Regions from separate parts of the Acetobacter vaccinii genome, predicted to be linked through region 4. Evidence: riboswitches for the same ligand, from Rfam matches in the RefSeq annotation. Region 4 holds a riboswitch; each other region holds the start of a gene.
The links. Region 4 has a riboswitch for cobalamin ahead of FLP30_RS06750 (hypothetical protein). Riboswitches for the same ligand answer to the same signal wherever they lie in the genome.
Positions count from the first base shown of each region.

Region 1: it holds a riboswitch for cobalamin, as region 4 does, so the genes downstream of both, FLP30_RS11470 (cobyrinate a,c-diamide synthase) here and FLP30_RS06750 (hypothetical protein) in region 4, are expected to answer to the same signal.
Region 2: it holds a riboswitch for cobalamin, as region 4 does, so the genes downstream of both, FLP30_RS02260 (TonB-dependent receptor plug domain-containing protein) here and FLP30_RS06750 (hypothetical protein) in region 4, are expected to answer to the same signal.
Region 3: it holds a riboswitch for cobalamin, as region 4 does, so the genes downstream of both, FLP30_RS11385 (DUF1636 family protein) here and FLP30_RS06750 (hypothetical protein) in region 4, are expected to answer to the same signal.

Region 1 is NZ_CP043506.1:2,561,105-2,565,869, forward strand. It holds gene FLP30_RS11455 (ArnT family glycosyltransferase) at 1-478, shown strand, start outside; gene FLP30_RS11460 (glutathione S-transferase family protein) at 562-1,164, shown strand; gene FLP30_RS11465 (MYG1 family protein) at 1,264-2,289, shown strand; cobalamin riboswitch at 2,323-2,556, shown strand; gene FLP30_RS11470 (cobyrinate a,c-diamide synthase) at 2,795-4,126, shown strand; gene cobO (cob(I)yrinic acid a,c-diamide adenosyltransferase) at 4,116-4,727, shown strand; gene FLP30_RS11480 (cobyric acid synthase) at 4,727-4,765, shown strand, end outside.
Region 2 is NZ_CP043506.1:507,473-512,237, forward strand. It holds gene FLP30_RS02260 (TonB-dependent receptor plug domain-containing protein) at 1-1,903, opposite strand, end outside; cobalamin riboswitch at 2,037-2,253, opposite strand; gene FLP30_RS02265 (DUF1269 domain-containing protein) at 2,477-3,001, shown strand; gene FLP30_RS02270 (TonB-dependent receptor) at 3,042-4,765, opposite strand, start outside.
Region 3 is NZ_CP043506.1:2,536,098-2,540,862, forward strand. It holds gene cobN (cobaltochelatase subunit CobN) at 1-1,370, opposite strand, end outside; gene cobW (cobalamin biosynthesis protein CobW) at 1,377-2,459, opposite strand; gene FLP30_RS11385 (DUF1636 family protein) at 2,462-2,818, opposite strand; cobalamin riboswitch at 2,921-3,145, opposite strand; gene frmR (formaldehyde-responsive transcriptional repressor FrmR) at 3,397-3,672, shown strand; gene FLP30_RS11395 (S-(hydroxymethyl)glutathione dehydrogenase/class III alcohol dehydrogenase) at 3,720-4,765, shown strand, end outside.
Region 4 is NZ_CP043506.1:1,506,009-1,510,773, reverse strand. It holds gene qhpR (AraC-like transcriptional regulator QhpR) at 1-827, shown strand, start outside; gene FLP30_RS06750 (hypothetical protein) at 859-1,272, opposite strand; cobalamin riboswitch at 1,312-1,528, opposite strand; gene cysG (siroheme synthase CysG) at 1,658-3,064, shown strand; gene FLP30_RS06740 (esterase/lipase family protein) at 3,070-4,765, shown strand, end outside.

The DNA of each region.
Region 1 (4,765 bases), 1.1 Mb from region 4:
TGACCCACGATACGATATGGAGCGCTGGGTCGCGGCACACATGCAGCCCAATGATTATATTGAAGCTTATGGGCGCAATGCTTTTCTGCCGCGCCTACCTGACACAGGCAATGTTGCCCGGTTGGATATCAATCCGCTCAAACGCCGCAACCCACTGCCCGGTGTTACGGAAAAACTGGCTCCATTTGACCAGGTTGAGGCCCGCGACCCCCGTTTCCTGATTATTCCTGACTTCTGGGTAGCGGATTATCTACGCGCTGTTCCCCCTGAAAGCCTGAACGGCAGAAAAACACCACGCGTGGCCGAGACGACCTTACACGACACGGACAATCGTGCCTTTTTCCAAAAGCTGTTTGCTGGAGAGTATGGGTATCGACTAGCCCATGTCTCCCGCTACGCACCGGGCCCATGGCCTGCCGTGGAGGGCTTTGAAAGCCTTGGCCAGACTGTCTACCTGTTCGAGCGTGCCACTCCTTAATCAAGTGTTTGATTGCCTTGCCCCTTGGAATATGGCTGGCTAGCATCCTTGATCGGCAAGGCCCGTAGGAGGGACAATCAACCATGGCTTCACCCATTCTTTATAGCAGCCCTCTTTCTGGCAACTGTTACAAAGTCAGGCTGTTTGCAGCTTTGATCAATGTCCCTCTCAACGTTATAGACGTTGACCTCGCCGGGGCCGAACACAAGGAAGCATGGTTTACCGCCCTCAACCCCTGGCAGCAGGTACCCGTGCTCAAAAGCGGCTCCACTGTTATCTGGGACTCTCAGGCCATTTTGGTCTATCTGGCCGAATTGCATGGGCAAAACGCCTGGTGGCCACAAGACCCTGTGCGACGTGCCAAGGTTGTAGAGTGGCTGTCAGTCAGCGTTAATGAGATTCAGCATGGACCTGCCGATGCGCGACTGGTTCAGAAATTTGGCTACCCTCTCTCCCATGCAGCCGCTGTCGTTGCCAGCCAGCGCACACTGGGTGTTATTGAACACCACCTGACAACCCATAAATGGCTGGCTGGAGATGAAGGGCCAACTCTGGCCGAATGTGCCGCTTACCCATACCTTGCCCTAGCACCTGAAGGCGAGATCAGTCTGGATGAGTATCCTGCGCTCCAGGCATGGCTCCGCAGAGTGGAGGCTTTGCCGGGCTACATCCCCCTTGACGGCTGAACCTGCCATTTCTTTTGGAAACACCAGTTGAACGGAGCCCGTTGGTGCGGCATGAGGGGGACATCGCATCCTCCTCGCGATGGCAGTTAGGGCTTTTACATGTCAGAATATACACCCATTGGTCTTGATAACGGAAACCAGCCTGTCAAGGCGCTGACCCATTCGGGTAATTTCCACGTCGATGAAACTCTGGGTTACGTCATCCTCCATTACGCCCTTGCCCCGGCAGGAGACCTGCGAGGCCGGGTGCTTGGCACTGCCCCGCAGGATCGTCTGATATTCAGCCGTTCACGCGTTCCTGCGCAGATACAGGAGGCTGACATTGTGTTTGATGTTGGCGGTATCCACGCACCGCCAAAAGGCCGCTATGACCACCACATGCGGGATAAACCCCTCCGGGATGATGGTATTCCATTCAGTGCGGCAGGCCTTTTGTGGAAAGATTACGGGCTGGCCGCCATCAGAAACATTCTGCCGAACGACCTAGATGAGGCCACATTGGCCGCCATCTGGCAGGCCGTTGATAAATCCCTGATTATCCCTGTTGATCAGGACGACAACGGCGTGGTGAAAATGGGCCGCCTTTCCCTGGCAGATATTGTGTCAGCCTGCAGCCCCCCCTGGGACACTGCTGAACTGTATGGAGCCGACATGGCCCAGCAGAAGGAAACGGAGGGCTTTGCCAATGCTGCTCAGGCCGTTGCTAGCCATCTGCGCAACAGTATCGACAGAACACGCGCCAGCCTGAAGGCAACAGACCGCGTCCTTTCTGCTCACAAGCAGGCAGAGGACAAGCGTATCCTGCTAATGGATACCGGCATGCCGACCGAGAAGGTTATTTTTGAGCATAACCTGCCTGTTGTTTACGTCGTCTCCCCCGCAGGGTCAGCCCAGTGGAATGTCAAAGCTATTCCCCCCGTGCGGGGAGATTTTGGCCAACGTGTGTCTTTGCCTGATGCCTGGGCAGGGCTGGAAGGCCAGGCCCTGGCACAGGTATCCGGCGTGGCTGATGCCAAATTCGCACATCCGGCCCGGTTTATCTGTGGGGCCGCCAGCCGGGAAGGCGCACTTGAGATGGCACGCCGTGCATTGGAGATCGACGCAGCCCTTAACCAGACACCCTGACATCTGTCAGGCTTTGACAGTTTCCAAGCCTCTAGTTACACACAATACGATGGTGTCCCTCACGGGATTTAAAAGGGAAGCCGGTATAGCAAGCATGCTTAGTCCGGCACTGCCCCCGCAACTGTAAGCGGTTAAAAAAGGTCTTTTATGCTTTGCCCTGTAGCTGGCAAAGCCACCACTGGGCTCCCCCCGGGAAGGTGAAAGACCCCTTGGGACGTTACTGTCCCAGCCGCAAGTCAGGAAACCTGCCATCCGACCTATCTGAGTGTCATGGGCTATGGCGGGGTGCCGTAGGCCATGAGGCCACAAACCGTGTGCCCCTCCGTCGGAGGCCTCTCCCTCTCGCACCCTGTTTTTGCATAAGGCGCAAAAACATGCCGAACATTTCAGGTGTGAGCAGGCAGGTAAAAACTCACGTTTTTTCCGCACTCGCTTGGTTCATCGGCTGCCAACAGCGTTTATCTTCCAAAGCGCGACTGTTCAGTAGAGCAGGAAACTCCTTTCCATGACAGCACGCGCCATCATGATTGCCGCCCCACGTTCTGGCGGAGGCAAAACAACAGTTACCCTCGGCCTCCTCGCCGCCTTTAAAGCTATGAGAGTGCGGGTCAGAGGCGCAAAAACTGGCCCCGACTACATCGACCCGGCGTTCCATGAAGCCGCCACAGGCCGCAGTAGCTTCAATCTCGATAGCTGGGCTATGCCGCAGCCGTTGCTGAACTCTCTGCTGGATCACAGCGCGCACGAAACAGACTTTGTTATTATTGAATCCGCAATGGGGCTGTTTGACGGTTTGATGGCACCAGACAAAGCCCGTGGCGCACCTGCTGATATTGCTGAACAGTTTGGTATTCCGGTTGTGCTTGTGCTCGACGTTTCCGGGCAGGGCCAGTCAGCCGGTGCGGTCGCCCATGGTTTTGCCACGTTCCGCCCCGGCCTGAAGGTTGCTGGGGTTATTCTCAACCAGGTTGCCTCTGCCCGTCACTTGGCTATGGCCGAAAGTGCGGTCACTTCAGCCGGCCTTAAAGTGCTGGGCGCGTTTATGCGCGACCCAACACTTGTCCTGCCAGAGCGGCACCTAGGGCTTGTTCAAGCACGCGAACACCATGACCTTGCTGCCTTACTGGGTCACCTCGCCACCCGTACTCAAGCCGCCCTCAATCTGGACGATCTATACGCAACTGCGGCACCTCTACCCCCCCATACTCAGCAACAGCATTTTGCTTTGCCGCCACCAGGACAAAGAATTGCGGTTGCGGATGATGCGGCTTTTTCTTTCTTCTACGGCCATCTTGGGCAGGGCTGGCGGGATGCCGGTGCTGAGCTGGTTCCTTTCTCTCCCTTAGCAGATGAAGGACCAGACCAATCCTGCGATGCCTGTTGGTTACCCGGAGGATACCCGGAGCTATATGCGGGCACTCTATCAGCAGCATCGACCTTTCAGGATCAGTTGTCACAGTTCGCGCATCACAGCCCGGTCCATGGAGAATGTGGGGGCTTTATGGTTCTTGGGCGCGCGCTGGAGGATTCCCAAGGAAAAATCCATGCCATGGCAGGCCTTCTCAACCACGTAACAAGCTTTGCCAAGCGTAAAATGACTCTGGGTTATAGAGAGACCATAGTCCGTAGCCCCTGTATTCTGGGGGAAGTAGGTACCCGCCTGCGTGGGCATGAATTCCATTACGCACAAGTCATAGAACCTGGGCAGGATGCCCCTCTGGTGGATCTGTTTGATGGGGCCGGCAACAGCCTTGGTCCAGCCGGAGGGCAGAGGGGCCGGGTGTCCGGGTCCTATTTTCATGTCATGGCGCAACAGGAACATTCTAATGACATCTGACAGCCACGATGCCGACAGGCACAAAGAAAAAATGCAGCGCCGCAAGGCTGTACAGGACCAGGAAGTCGCCTCGAAAACAATCGAAAAAGGCCTCCTGATGGTGCACACAGGGGCTGGCAAAGGCAAATCAACCGCTGCATTCGGGCTGGCATTGCGCATGCTGGGGCGCAACCGGCGCGTCGTAGTTGTGCAGTTTATCAAAGGTGCCTGGTCTACAGGGGAGCGCACGGCCCTGACACGGTTTGATGACCTTCTGGAATGGCATACTGCCGGGGAGGGGTTTACATGGGAAACACAGGACAAAGCACGGGATATTGCCGCCTGTGCCCATGCGTGGGACATCGCCCGTGAGGCCCTGCGCCGGACAGATGTAGACTTGGTGGTACTGGATGAATTGAACATAGCCCTGCGCTATGACTATCTGCCCCTGTCCACTGTGCTGGCTGATCTGGAAGGGCGGCCACAGAGGCAACATGTCGTTATAACAGGCCGTAACGCTCCGGCTGACCTCATTACTGCGGCTGACCTGGTCACAGAAATGACGCTGGTAACACACCATTTTAAAAACGGGGTCAAAGCACAGGAAGGGATTGAGTTCTAATGCCTTCGCCGCGTGCCCTCATGTTCCAAGGGACGGGT
Region 2 (4,765 bases), 1.0 Mb from region 4:
AGAACGTGAGGTCCTGCACCGGCGTCCATTTGGCACCAAAGTCCAGCTTATGCTGCGGGCGGCGTTGCAGCATCTGGCCTGTCGTGGCGTCCCGCGCATGGGTCCAGGTATAGTTGAGGGTCAGGTCCAGCGTGTTCAGTGCTTTCCAGTTTACAAACGCTTCCACCCCATACATGCGGGCCTGGGCCACATTGCCGTAAGAATACGTCGTGTAATACTGCCCATTGGACGAAAACGAATAATTGCTGGTGGACTGGATAAGGTTGCGCACATGGCTTTCATACCATGTGGCACCAAAGTGCAGGCGGTCTTTCAGCAAAGCCTGCTCTACCCCGACATCATAACCGATCAGGCGTTCGGCCCGCAGTTTCTGATTGCCCATGATGGCATAGCTGGGACCGATCTGATTGCCGAACAACTGGTAGAGCGAAGGCCCATGAAAACCAGAGCCGCCGCTGGCCTTGATAACCGTGCCTGTGCCGGGGATATGAATGGCCGGGGCCACGCGCCATGTCACATAATTGCCGTAGCGGGAATTGGTGTCATAGCGGATATTGGCAGCACCATAGAGAATATGGTTCCAGTTACCCTGGTACTGCCCATACCCCGCCGTGGTATCCATGCCTGCTGTCGTGTAAAAAGGCGTTGCCGTGCCAGAGGTGTTGCCCTGATTGGAGCTGAACCAGTCATGAAAATGCTCGGCACCAACAAGGAGTGTGCCATATTCACGCAGCTTGACGGTGCCATGCCAGTCCACCTTGATGCGGCTGGAGCGGTAATAGGTGGGGTCATACAGTAGGGAACTGCCATCAAGCGTCGTGCCAGTTTCCGTCCAGCTCCGCCGCGTGGTCATGTAGCCCAGACCGATAATCTGATCGAACTTGCCCGCAAAGGATGACAGATGCGCCGTGCCGCGAACAATGGCCTCATTCTGGGTCGTATGCTCGCGCTCGCTCCCGACGAGACCATAGGCTTCGTCCATCAGGTTATAGGCGCTATAGCTGTGATAGTTGCCCTGGATCAGGCGGGCTGTCAGCCCCAGGTCCAGCGTGTTGGTCACATCGTAACCAAGGCGGATATTGGCGGTGCGGTTGTCGTTACGGTTGCCCCGATGCCGCTGCTCGCTCGTAGCCCCGAAATACTTGTCGATATAGCCGGGAATAGCGTGGAAACCGTCCTGCCGGTAATGCGATAGCGTCACATTGTAATGAAAGCGGCCACTGCTGCCCCGCGCACCCAGGGTCTGGTTAAAGGTGCCGTAAGCGCCGCCTTCAATCCGCACAAAGGGTGTAAAGCGGCCCTGCCCCTGTGCCGTGGTCATATCGATTACCCCGGCCATGGCATCGGCCCCATACAGCCCGCTTTGCGGTCCGCGCAGAATTTCCACACGGCCCATGCCGTCAGTCACAAACTGTGCGGGGTCAAACTGGCCGCCTGTTGTGCTGCCGTCGTTAATATCCATGCCGTCCAGCCGGACCTTGACCTCGTTGGCATTATTACCCCGCATGAAAATGGAGGTCGTGCCCCCAAAACCCCCGGTGCTGACCACCGTAAGACCCGGCTGACGGGCCAGAACGTCACTCAACGTACGGCGTTGCTGGGTCAGGATCTGCTGCTCGGTGATAATGCTTGTGGCCGTCCCGATTTCGGTCGCAAGCGTGGGCCTGCGCGCAGCACTGACTGTCACGTTCTCGGGAAAGACATCGGTATGGAGGGAGACGACCGTGTGCAGGGCTGCCCCCTGTGCCGCCGCAACACCCTGCCCCTGAGCCGTGGACGTGGACGTGGACGTGGACGTGGACGTGGACGTGGACGTGGACGTGGACGTGGACGTGGCAGCGTGGGCGGCATGCCCGGCAAACACAAGACCGGACGCAGCAAGCAGGAAATATCGAAGGGTCATGGCAATGGCAGTCGTACGCTAGAGCGTTGCCACGAGACTACGGCTGACTGAACCATACATACGCAGGACACCCGCATGTATGGTGTGACCACCAGTCCAGCCCGCCGACACACCCCGACCAGCGTTATCCCGTCTGCAACTCCGCATGATGGCAGGTCTCCTGGCTTGCGGTTGGAAAACCCTGCAACCCTTCCCGGAATGTGCCTTCCAGTGGGCTGGCCATAACAGCCAGATCGCGCAGGAACACCGCCTACAGTTGCGGGGACAGCCCGGGAATGAGATGGCAAGCCATCTGGCACCCGGTTCCCTTTTCATCCCCTGCGGGGGAAACCATCATGCCTCGTGCTTTATAGGCTCCCCCCCCTGTGTCAATAAGCAACATGTTGCACAATTGACATCACGCTCCCACTGCGGATGGCAGGCAACACTGGTCCGTGCCCCGCCCATGCCACCTGCAAAGGGCTGCAATGGCACCCCCCATCTGGACTTGGGGATGATCCTGCCCATATCGTAACGCAAACAGGATGCCATGCCCGGCCAGAGTGGCCACGGCAGCGTACTGGAGGAGACAGCATGTCTGATCTGATCGTTCTGGGCTTTGACCATGTGGATGACGCGGCAAAGGTCCTTGCCGAATGCCGCAAGCTGGAAACCGAATATCTGCTCGATCTGGAAGACGCCGTTGTGGTCACGCGTGACGGCACAGGCAAGGCACGGCTGCACCAGAGCGTGAATCTGGAACGGGCTGGTGCCTCCTGGGGGCTGCTGTCAGGCGGGTTCTGGGGCACGCTTGTGGGCCTGCTGTGCCTGAACCCGCTGGCGGGCTTTGTCATCGGCAGTGCAGTCGGGGCCGGAGCCGGGGCGCTGGCGGGGTCTTTCTCCGACTACGGGATCAACGACGACTTTATCCGCTCGCTCAGCGACACCATTCCGCCCAACACCTCGGCACTGTTCGTACTGGTGCGCAAGTCCCAGCCGGACAAGGTGCTGGCCGATCTGGCACAGTTCAAGGGCCATGCCCGTATTGTGCAGACCTCACTCTCCCCCGAAGGGGAAGCCCGCCTCAAAGCGGCGCTGGTCGAAGCCCCTCAGGGCTAACGTTAAAAAGGCCGGGCGGCACAACCGCCCGGCCTTTACTTTAGAACCCCTGTGCAATCCCACACAGGATTGTACGGCGCAGGCCATACTGGGGAGCACCCACCCCGATGCCAGACCCATCACGCAGCAGATAGGTGTGGTCAGCAAGGTTGATCACATCCAGCCGCAGTTGCGTATCACCATGCCACAGACCGCCAAATGTATTGTGGATGGTCTGCACAGCCGAGAAATTGACCGTAGCATAAGGTGACAGGCTGGCCCCGTTGGGGGTTGCCCCATCAGCCCTCAGGCCGCTGCCATACAGCATGGTGGCCGACAGCCGCAGCGGAAAGCGGGTTTTATCAAACGCGCTGTAGGTAACCCCGGCAGAAGCAGTCCAGCGCTGGTCGTGATCCAGCGGGATCCAGCGGTTGTGGATATAGGCCAGGTCTTCGTCCGAAAAGTTGAACTGGGCACTGGTAATATCCTTGCCGATAGCCCGCGACCAGGCAAAGTTGCCGTAAAGGGACAGGGGACCATGCGTGTATGACGTGCTGAATTCATACCCGTTGACCTGCCCGCGACGGTAATTGAAGCCGCTGAGAATAATGGGGGCACCAAACTGCCCTTCATCAATCAGGTTATGTGCCAGCTTGTAATACGCATCAAACGACACACGCCAGCCGGGCAGAATGCTCTGCTCGATCCCCGCATCAAAGTAATGGTCTCTTTCAGCTTTGACCTTGGTGCTCTGATAATTGGCAGGGGCCGCGCTGGTGCCCGCAAAACGGTTGAGTGAGGACGTGCCCACAATCTCAAACGGCGGCGGCGTAAAGTAGCGGGAATAACCCGCATGCAGCACACCCCCGCGCCACGGCTTCCACACCACGTTGATGCGTGGGCTGACCTGATTTTCCGACGTATATTCACTCACGCCATCAAAGCGCAGGCCATAGTTGATGGTCAGTGTGTCTGTCGGCCGCCATTCGTCCTGCGCGTACAGCCCATAGACCATGCCGGTCTTGCCGCTGCCGTCATAAATGGTCACAGGCTGGGGGTCATACACAGCCTCACCAGCCGCATCCTCCCCTGTCTGGCGGAAAACGCTGGACATAGTCTTGGACGTTGTGCGCTCGACAAACACCTGAAAGCCAAAGCGCACGGTATGCCGGGGGGCTGCCCGCCATGTCACGTCATGCTGGGTGCCCATGGAAAACACCGAACGCGCCGCCTGCTGGGCAATGCCGTTATACACCAGATCACCCAGCCAGTCGGGGGAATAGCGCAGGCTGCTGTAACGGGCAAAAACGGAATCCTGCAAACTGAATTTGCCGATTTCCTTCTGCAACGCCAGAACCGCAAAATCGGTAATCTGCTTCTGGTGCTCATTCAGCGCCGCACTATCTGCACTGCCAGAAAGGTGATGCGCCAGATCGCTGCCGGAATAGGAGGGCATAACAAACTGCGTCTGCTGCCCCGGATTATTGGGAAGCTGATATTCCGCGTTGGACACACCCGCAATAAAGCTGATGCGCGTATTCTCATCCATTGTGTACCGGGCATGACCGAGGAAATGGTACTGGTTGCTCAGATCATGCAGCGCGTTAAAGGAGGGGGTCGTATTTTCAATCCCCACCCGGTCATGCACAAAGTCGGCCGTGGCAAAAAAATCCCACTTGCCCTTCTGGAACCCATACCGCAGCGAGGGGAAGAAGTAGTCCCGCGCCCCACCATAAACCGATACTTCCCCACCGGGGCTGTTGGCACCATTGCGTGTGGTAATAT
Region 3 (4,765 bases), 1.0 Mb from region 4:
CCCCATGTTTCATGCAGTGTCTGCTGTAATTCGGGCGGCAGTGCGCCAAGGGCCGTCTGATAGGCGGGCAGAGACCAGCTTTGCCGTGTTGTCAGCAATGCCTCGGCCAAGGAGGATTGTGACCGAGCGCTCTTATATCCCGCCTGCTCAAGAGCACTCAGAATAGCCTCAGCCGAACCAAGAGCATCCAGACCCACGGCATGAGCCATCTGATCAGGCCGACCAGGATAGCTGGAGAGAATAAAGGCCAGCTTTCGCTCTGCGGGCGGAGTAACACTCAGGCGATGCCATGCGGCCACACGGTCGGCCACAGCGGCAATACGCTCAGGGTGGGGACAATGCACCATGCGTGCAAACTGCAACTGAGGGTCCCAAATCTGCGCCGCTTTAAAACTGACAACACCCGCAAAAACTCGCCCATCCACTTCCGGCAAGACAACATGCATGGCCAGATCCGCCGGAGACAAACCTCGTTCCGCCTCAGCCCAGGTAGTTTCTGACGCTGTGGAAAGAGCGACCTGAAACACAGAACAATCAGTGATATCAAGAGGGGAGAGACCATCATCCCCTCGGGCAGAAAAGGCCGTGGCATTGATAATGGCAGCCACATTAGCGCCCGATAGCTCCTGCCTGACCCAGCAAACCGCATTGGGGGCCTTGAGCGAGGGCACGAACAGGCCCACAGCCCGAAAACCTCGGGCACGCATGGCATGGATCAACGCGTCAATCGGTGCAGTATCTGCCGCAGCCAGATAGGAGCGGTAGAAAGTAACAACGGCTAACGGCCCATGACCTGATGGCACAGTTGCAACAACCCCGATATCAGGATCGTACCAGCCGCAGTCCGGCAGAACAGTAGCATCTGCAACAGAGGGTGCCGACACCCCTGATGCCTGAGCTAATTGAGCCAAAGCAACCTGTGCCGCCGCGACCCCGCCACTGTCACACAAGACTGACAAGCTCTGGAGCGTAGCCGGTGGCACGGTGGAGAGTGCTTCCAGCCGAGGGTCCTGCTGCCCATCGGCTGGGAGCACGGCCAAGGCCAGCCCTTTCTCCCGCGCCAGACACTCAACCTGCGCAAGCCCATAAGACCAGTAACCAGTCCCGCCGATCAGCCGGATCAGAATGCCTTTTGCCTGGGCCAAGGTTGTTTCAACATAAGTGTCGATCGACAGTGGGTGGCGTAAGGCTGCAAGGTTAGCAAGCCGCAAGCTGGGCAATGCACCCCCGGCGGCGTGCCATGCTGCTGCAAACGCCCCTAAATCACTGTCGGAAAAGGACAGAACAACCAGATCGGCCGGGCTCTGTCCTAGATCGATCGGGGTTTCCGTCTCTTCCAGACCATGACTTTCGCGGAAGAGCACATGCATAAGAGCTTATTCCTTTGGGGCAGGCTGGCCTGTCAACACGAAGCGGATGGCACGTTCATCCACATGATCGTGCTCAGCAATGACAACCAAACGGGTCTGGCGGGGCAACTCCCCCCAAGGGCGATCATACTGGGTCCGCACGCGCTCCCCCACAGCTTGCAACAGCATCCGCATAGGCTTTCCTGCAATAGCAACATAGCCTTTTACACGCAGAATATGCTGCTCGCGCGCAAGAGTACGTACAGCCTGCACCAATGTATCCGGGTCGGTCACTTCTGGCAGATCGATGACAACACTTTCAAAGTCTTCATGCTCATGATCATCATGACCATCGTGATGCGATGGCCGCGCAGCAAGGTCGTCTTCCACCGCTGCTCCAAGCCCCAGAACAATCTGCGGATCAATCGCCCCGTCACGTACAGCCACGATAGGCAAGGGGCGGGGAGCAAGCTCTGCAATGACTGCACGCGCACGCTCCAGACATGCAGCATCCACCAGATCAGCCTTGGTCAGAAGCACGATATCCGCACAGGCAAGCTGGTCCTCAAAAACTTCAGCAAGAGGGGTATCATGATCCAGGCTGTCATCAGCCAGCCTCTGGGCATCTACTGCCGCAATGTCAGGTGCAAAACGCCCTGCGGCAACGGCTTCTGCATCAGCTAGAGTGATGACACCATCTACGGTAATGCGGGAGCGAATACCCGGCCAGTCAAATGCCTTGAGCAGAGGCTTGGGCAGAGCCAGACCTGACGTTTCAATCAGAATATGGTCAGGTTGCTGTGGCAGCGCCATCAACCGCTCGACTGTCGGAATAAAATCATCCGCGACCGTACAGCAGATACACCCGTTGGCGAGTTCGATAATGTTTTCAGCCGGACAATTTTCATCGGCACAGGATTTAAGAATGTCGCCATCCACTCCCAATGTACCAAATTCATTAACAAGCACGGCCAGACGGCGACCTTGTGGAGCGCTCATCAAATGGCGGATCAGGGTCGTCTTGCCTGCACCGAGAAAGCCCGTAACAACAGTGACGGGAATTTTTGTAAGGCTGGTTCCCGCCTGACGGGACAGAGTTGTTTCAATCATGTTCAACGCTCCTGCGGGGGAAGGCGAGCAAGGCTCTGCTTGCGGAAAATCAAAGGGCGCTCACGCCACGGCACAAGCCCATCTGACGTAGCCGCATAGGCCGCAGCCCCTGCGAGAATATCGTTGGCGTCATCCTGACTGAGCCGCCCGTACACATAGCTCCAACACGCAGGAGCGCTCAGGGCTACCACACACCCATTGCTACACGCGGACAAACACTCCACAGGAGCAATGGTAAGGCCTGGAGGCCGTGGGCTTTCTAGCAATGCAGTATAAAGGCGGGCACCAGCCACAGGCTGCCCATCCACGACGGGCTGACCTGCACGGCAGGTTGTACAGACAAAAAGCGTCGCGTTCATGGCTCAACCCTGTTCATAGTCAGGGTATGTACGGCCAAACTCCTGCTGCCGCCATCAGGCAATCACAGAGTATTTAGCCGGTTACAGCACACCCCGGCTGCCCGTTTCATCCGTTTGCTGGCAGGTCTCCCGGCTCCCGGATTCAGGGTTTCCCCAATGATCACCCGCCCTTCCCAACATGACGTCAGTGGCACCAGGTGATCTTTCCGGTAACGGTCGCGGGGGCGGCTGTGCCTGAGCCTGCCTTGCGAGCAGGCCTGTCACATTCCCTCTTAGCCTCTCCATAAAGTCTCTTCACAGAGCGGAACCAACACCTCTTGCTGTTGGGGCAAGGCTTTGCACATGTCAAGTTTTCGCCGTCACTTGCAAACATTGCAGCCTGAAATTTCGGAGAAAAATATAGGAACATCTATTTGATATTATTGTAAAATAAGACAAAAAGTGGGTTTTGGAACCCTCTGAAAAACACTCATTCACGAACACTAGCCCGTTACACATCCGATATAATGCACCCGGGAGCTTGATTAAAATTAATGAACGCATAAAATACTCCCTACCAGTATAATGAGGCGAGTCCAATGCCACACACACCAGCAGAAAAAAAACGGGCTCTTGCCAGAGTACGACGCATCCGTGGGCAGCTGGACGCTCTGGAAAGTGCGTTGGAGCAAGGTGTAGAGTGTGGTCCTGTTTTACAGCAGCTTGCTGCGGTAAGAGGGGCAGTCAACGGCCTGATGTCGAGTGTCTTGGAAAGTCATCTACGCGAAGAGTTTTCTTCGCCGCCTCATCCAGATGCACCGGAGCAAAGAAATATCGACGATATCATATCGTTGATGCGCTCCTATTTTCGTTGAAACAAAATCCAACAAAAAATCATGATTATACAAAGGGCTAACAAGCTATGAAATCACGTGCGGCCGTTGCTTTTGAAGCAAACAAACCTCTCGAAATTGTCGAAATCGATGTTGCGCCTCCTCGCGCTGGGGAAGTGCTTGTCAAAATTACACACACGGGTGTGTGCCATACGGACTCCTTCACTTTGTCAGGCGAAGATCCTGAAGGGCTTTTTCCTGCCATTCTTGGGCATGAAGGGGCCGGGATTGTTGTCGAGGTGGGAGAGGGCGTCACGAGCGTAAAGCCAGGTGACAGCGTCATTCCACTCTACACAGCAGAGTGTGGCGAGTGTCTTTTCTGCAAATCTGGAAAAACCAACCTTTGCGTTTCCGTTCGTGCAACGCAGGGCAAAGGTGTCATGCCAGATGGGACGAGCCGCTTTTCATACCAGGGCAAGCCTATCTTCCATTATATGGGATGCTCCACGTTCAGCGAATATACGGTCGTAGCTGAAGTCTCGCTGGCAAAAATAAATCCTCAAGCCAACCCTGGCCATGTTTGCCTGCTCGGATGCGGGGTTACGACAGGTATCGGAGCCGTTCACAATACTGCAAAAGTTCAACCAGGCGATACTGTCGCAGTATTCGGCCTTGGAGGAATTGGTTTGGCCGTTATTCAGGGCGCGCGCCAGGCAAAAGCAGGACGCATTTTTGCGATCGACACTAATCCTGAAAAATTTGAGCTTGCGAAAGTCTTTGGAGCAACTGATTTTCTGAACCCAAAAGATTATGACAAACCCATTCAACAGGTTTTGGTGGAAATGACTGGGTGGGGCATTGATCATACCTTTGAATGTATTGGCAACGTCAATGTCATGCGTGCCGCGCTGGAAAGTGCTCATCGTGGATGGGGGCAGTCTATTGTTATCGGCGTTGCTGGGGCAGGGCAGGAAATCTCAACCCGTCCATTTCAACTCGTGACCGGACGTGTCTGGAAAGGCTCTGCATTTGGAGGAGTGAAAGGCCGCAGCCAACTCCCCGCAATGGTAGAACAGGCGATGCAGGGAGATATACAACTCGAGCCTTTTGTGACACACACCATGCCGCTCGAAGA
Region 4 (4,765 bases):
TGTGGTTTGGCCAGCAGTTCCAACCCCAGATGCTGGGGCTGATCGGCTTTGTGGCCCTGCTCTCCGCCACGGTGGAGGAGGCTGTCAGCAACCTGGCTACACACTTTGGCTACCATCAGGCCCTGACCCACACCCGCCTGGTGCGCGCAGGCCCCCTGATACGGCTGGAATACGCCATTCTGGACCCGGCCATTACAGAACGCCGCCATGATGCGGAACTGACGCTGGGCATGTTCACCAACCTGCTGCGCCATGCGCTGGGGCCAGACTGGACACCCCAAGCCGTCTGCTTTACCCACCCCCAGCCCGAACAGGCAAACGCCCACCGGGATGCGTTTCAGGCTGATGTCCACTTCGGGCAGAGTGTGAATGCTCTGGTCTTCCGCACTGCGGACTTGCACCGCCCCATGCCCGACGCCAACCCTGTCATGCTGGATATCATGCGGGCTTCCCTGATTGCGCTTGCCCGCGGGCATACCCCTGCCGTAGCGCAGCCCCAGACGCTGCGCGAACAGGCACATGCCCTCATCCTGCGTGACCTGCCCACAGGTGCAAATACCATCGCCACACTGGCGGCCCAGTTGGACATGCCCACCTGGACCCTGCAACGCAGGCTGGCCGAGCAGGGCCTGTCCTATTCCAGCCTGCTGGAAAGCGTGCGCTATGCCGAAGCCCAACGTCTGCTGCGCCTGCCAGAGCACGACATAAGCACCATTACGACCCAGCTGGGATATTCCGAAACCAGCGCCTTCAGCCGGGCTTTCAGGAAATGGAGCGGGCTTTCACCCCGCCACTGGCGGCAGAAGGCAGGCTTGGGCGATCGCTGACCTGCCTCCAAGCCGCACCAGGATTACAAGCTTAGCGTGCGCAATATAACGCCATGGCTGCCCGCTGCGCCCCAACAACCTGCTGAGCAGCCACGTAGGCCTGCACAATAGCCTGCCCTGCCGGAGATGCCGCAGCCCCCGGAAAGCGAACACGCAGGGCAAGAGCCAGAGCCTCGTCCAGCAAAGGGCGAAACACCGTTTCAAGCCGGGTGCCACGTGCGGCAAATTCGGCAGGCACTGCCCCGACAAGGCTGTGCAGTATCTGCGCCCCCGCCTGTTGCAGGCTGGCTTCCTCCTGCAAAGGGGGGCCGTCATGCACGCGCAGGGCGGTAGCCCGGTCTGGCGCAAGGGACAGCAGATGCCGCACCAATGGGTGCATCTCCGCCGCCCCGCCCCCAGTGGCAGGGTAGGAGCGCCCCTGAGGGGGCAAGGGGCTGAAAATCATGCAGGCTACTCTGCCCCCCGCTGGTCCCGGCGGGTGACATGGCTGAAAAAGACGATGGCAGGTCTCCTGACTTGCAGCCTCTCCCCTGCCTCCTGCCTTCCCGGCCCCACAGGGCCAGTGACTACCCGAAACACGGGTGCCGGAGCCAGACGGCTGCCTACAGTTGCGGGCACAGCCACCGACTTGCCCTGTGGCGCTGGGCTTACGGTGTTCCCTTTTCAGCCGCTTGCGCGGCACCATCGACCGTCAGGCCCGACACTACCGCCCCACACCCGCCAGTGCGAGCAAAAACCATGCGTTGCACGCCCGCATCCATGACACACCACCGGGGAAAAGCGCGTATTCTCTCTTGCATCCGAGGGCAAAGCCTGCTTGCTCATGCGGCATGCAGCCATCATCCGATCCGTCAGCCTGGTTTCCTGTTATGCTCCGCATGGCCGATGCGCCAGCCCTGGTCGTGGGCGGGGGGCAGGTTGCGGCCAACAAGGTGCGGCTTCTGCTGGGGGCCGGGGCACAGGTGCATGTTGTCTCCGCCACACTCTGCGCAGAACTGCGCCAACTGGCGGACGAAGGTGCCATAACGCACAAAGCCACCCATGCCCGGCCAGAAGATGCCGCAACCCTGCTGGCCCCCCGTTACCGTCTGGCCTATCTGGCAACAGACGACCGGGGGCTGAACAGCGCACTGGCCACGCTGTGCCAGGACCATGGTATTCCTGTCTGCGCGGTGGATGACCCTGAAATTTCCAGCTTCATCACCCCCGCCATTGTCAGCCGGGGGGCGGTGCAGATTGCGGTGTCCACCGGGGGGGCTGCCCCCGTTCTGGCCCGCCGCCTGCGCGCACGTATAGAGGAAATCATGCCCGCGGGGCTTGGCCGTCTGGCCGCCTTCATGCAGGCCCAGCGCCACTGGCTGCGTGAGAAACTGCCCGACCCTGCCGAGCGCCGCCAGCTCTGGGAACGGTTCCTGGACGGTATGGGCGGGCATCTGGCCCGCCAAGGGCAGACCCAGCAGGCCCGGCAGGAGCTGGACAGCCTGCTGGCCAACCACACCCAGCGGGGCGAGGTCTGGCTTGTCGGGGCCGGACCGGGTGACCCGGACCTGCTGACCCTTGCCGCCCTGCGCCTGATGCAGGACGCTGATGCCGTGCTGTATGACAATCTGGTAGCCCCCGGCATTCTGGATTATGTCCGCCGTGATGCAGAGCGGATATTTGTGGGCAAAAGCCGCAACAAACACACCCTGCCGCAGGAAGGCATTAACGCCGAGCTGGTGCGCCGTGCTCAGGCGGGCCAACGCGTGCTCCGCCTGAAAGGGGGGGACCCCTTTATTTTTGGGCGCGGCGGGGAGGAAATGGAAACACTGGCCGCCTCTGGCGTGCCATTCCGCATTGTGCCGGGCATTTCCGCTGCCAATGGCTGTGCCTCCTACGCGGGGATTCCGCTCACACACCGCGACTGTGCACAATCCTGCCTGTTCATGACCGGCCATGCCAAAGCCGATGGCAGCATCACACTGGACTGGGACGCCGTAGCCCGGCACAATCAGACCGTTGTCATTTACATGGGGCTGTCCACCCTGCCCCATATCTGCGCCAGGCTGACCGCCCACGGTCTGCCACCCGACTGGCCCGCCGCTTTGGTGGAACGCGGCACAACCCCCGACCAGCGGGTGATCACCGGCACGCTGGAAACACTGCCTGATCTGGCTGTACAGCAAAAGGCATCAAGCCCGGCGCTGCTGATTATTGGCCAGGTCATCAACCACCGCGTAAGCCCAGTGACGGTCTGACCCCCATGCCCCATACGCCCCTGCCCCCACGCCCCACCACATCCCCCCCCTATGGTGCTGCCGTGCGGCGCGGCGGAGCGCTGGCCAGCCTGTTGACCTGTATCTTACTGGCAGGCTGCACCCCCCCGGTCACCATCCAGCGCCTTGGTCTTGAGGACGCCTACCGCGAACGCAGCCAGAGCGCGCTGGACGGGCACCACCTGAGCACCACCACCCGCATTGTGCTTGAACGCCAGAACCTGCAAAAACTCTGGCGTAAAGACCCAGCCTTGGCGCTGGCCAGCCTGCGCAGCAGTACACAGGCCGGGTTTAGCACCCCCAACCTGCCCGACCAGCTCTTTGCCCTGGCCGAACTCAGCTACGATCTGGGCCGCAGGCAACGTGACCGTGCCCGCTTTATGGTGGCCGCCCTGTATGCTTACGCCTACCTGACACCCGACGCCCCACCGCAAGACCGGCCAAGCCCCTATAACCCCCATTTCCGCCAGGCCTGCGACATTTACATGCTGGCCCTGACAGAGGCCATGGGCACCCCGGTTGACCCCCAGAGCCAACGCTGGACCCTGCCCATTGGCACGCTGGACCTGTCAGCCGACCCGACCGAGCGCCTGTGGCACGGCTATACTCTGACAGACTTCCAACCCACGGCGCGGCTGTCTGTCTCGGGGCTGAAAAATATTTACAGCAAGCCGGGCATGGGCGAACCACTGGCCGCAGTCGCCATAAAACCCACCCAGAACACGGCGGGCCAGAGCAAGACCTTACTGACTGTCTCTGACAAACTGCGTGTGCCCGTCAGCCTGTTCATGCAAATCCCCGACCCGCGCAGGCAGGTGCTGTCAGACCGGATTATGGGCCGCCTGATCCTTAAAAGCATGGATGGGGCCGAGAGCGGCACACAGGCGCAGAATACCCCGCCCCTCCAGTATGACCAGTCCGCCACACGTGCCATCAGCCTGAACCAGAATGTGGACTGGTCAAGCGAATACAAGGGTTTTCTGGACGGTCGTTTTTTTGACGGCACCCACAAGGCACAGCTTGTCAGCATTGAACCCCACAAGCCGGGGCATATTCCTGTCGTGCTGATACACGGCACGGCCTCCAGCCCCGGCCGCTGGGCCGACATGGTCAATGACCTGCTGGAAGACCCTGAAATAACCGAGCATTTTGAGTTCTGGTTTTTTTCCTATGCCACGGGCAACCCCATTCCCTATTCCGCCCTGCAACTCCGCAAGGCGCTGGACAAGGCCATCACAGACCTGGGTGGCCCCAAGGCCGACCCGGCACTGGGGCAGATCGTGCTGGTCGGCCATAGTCAGGGGGGGCTGCTGGCCCGAATGCTGGTCATCAACCCGCAGGACAGGCTTTGGAACAGCCTGTCCCATCACCCGTTGGCCAGCCTGCACATGCCCGCACGGACGCGCGCTTTCCTTCAGGCCGCGCTGTTCCCCACCCCCATGCCGGACATACGCTCGGTTGTTTTTATCGCCACACCGCACCAGGGCAGTTACGTCGCCGGGTTTTCCATCGCGCATCTGATCGGGGGGATGGTCACGCTGCCATTCAGTATTACCGACGCCATGGGCCAGATCATCAAAGGCAATGGTGACACCATTAAAACCGACATGGGGCCCCGCCGCCTGGGCAGTGTTTACAGCATGTCGCCCAACAGCCCGTTTATCCGTGCGCTGGCGGCAACCC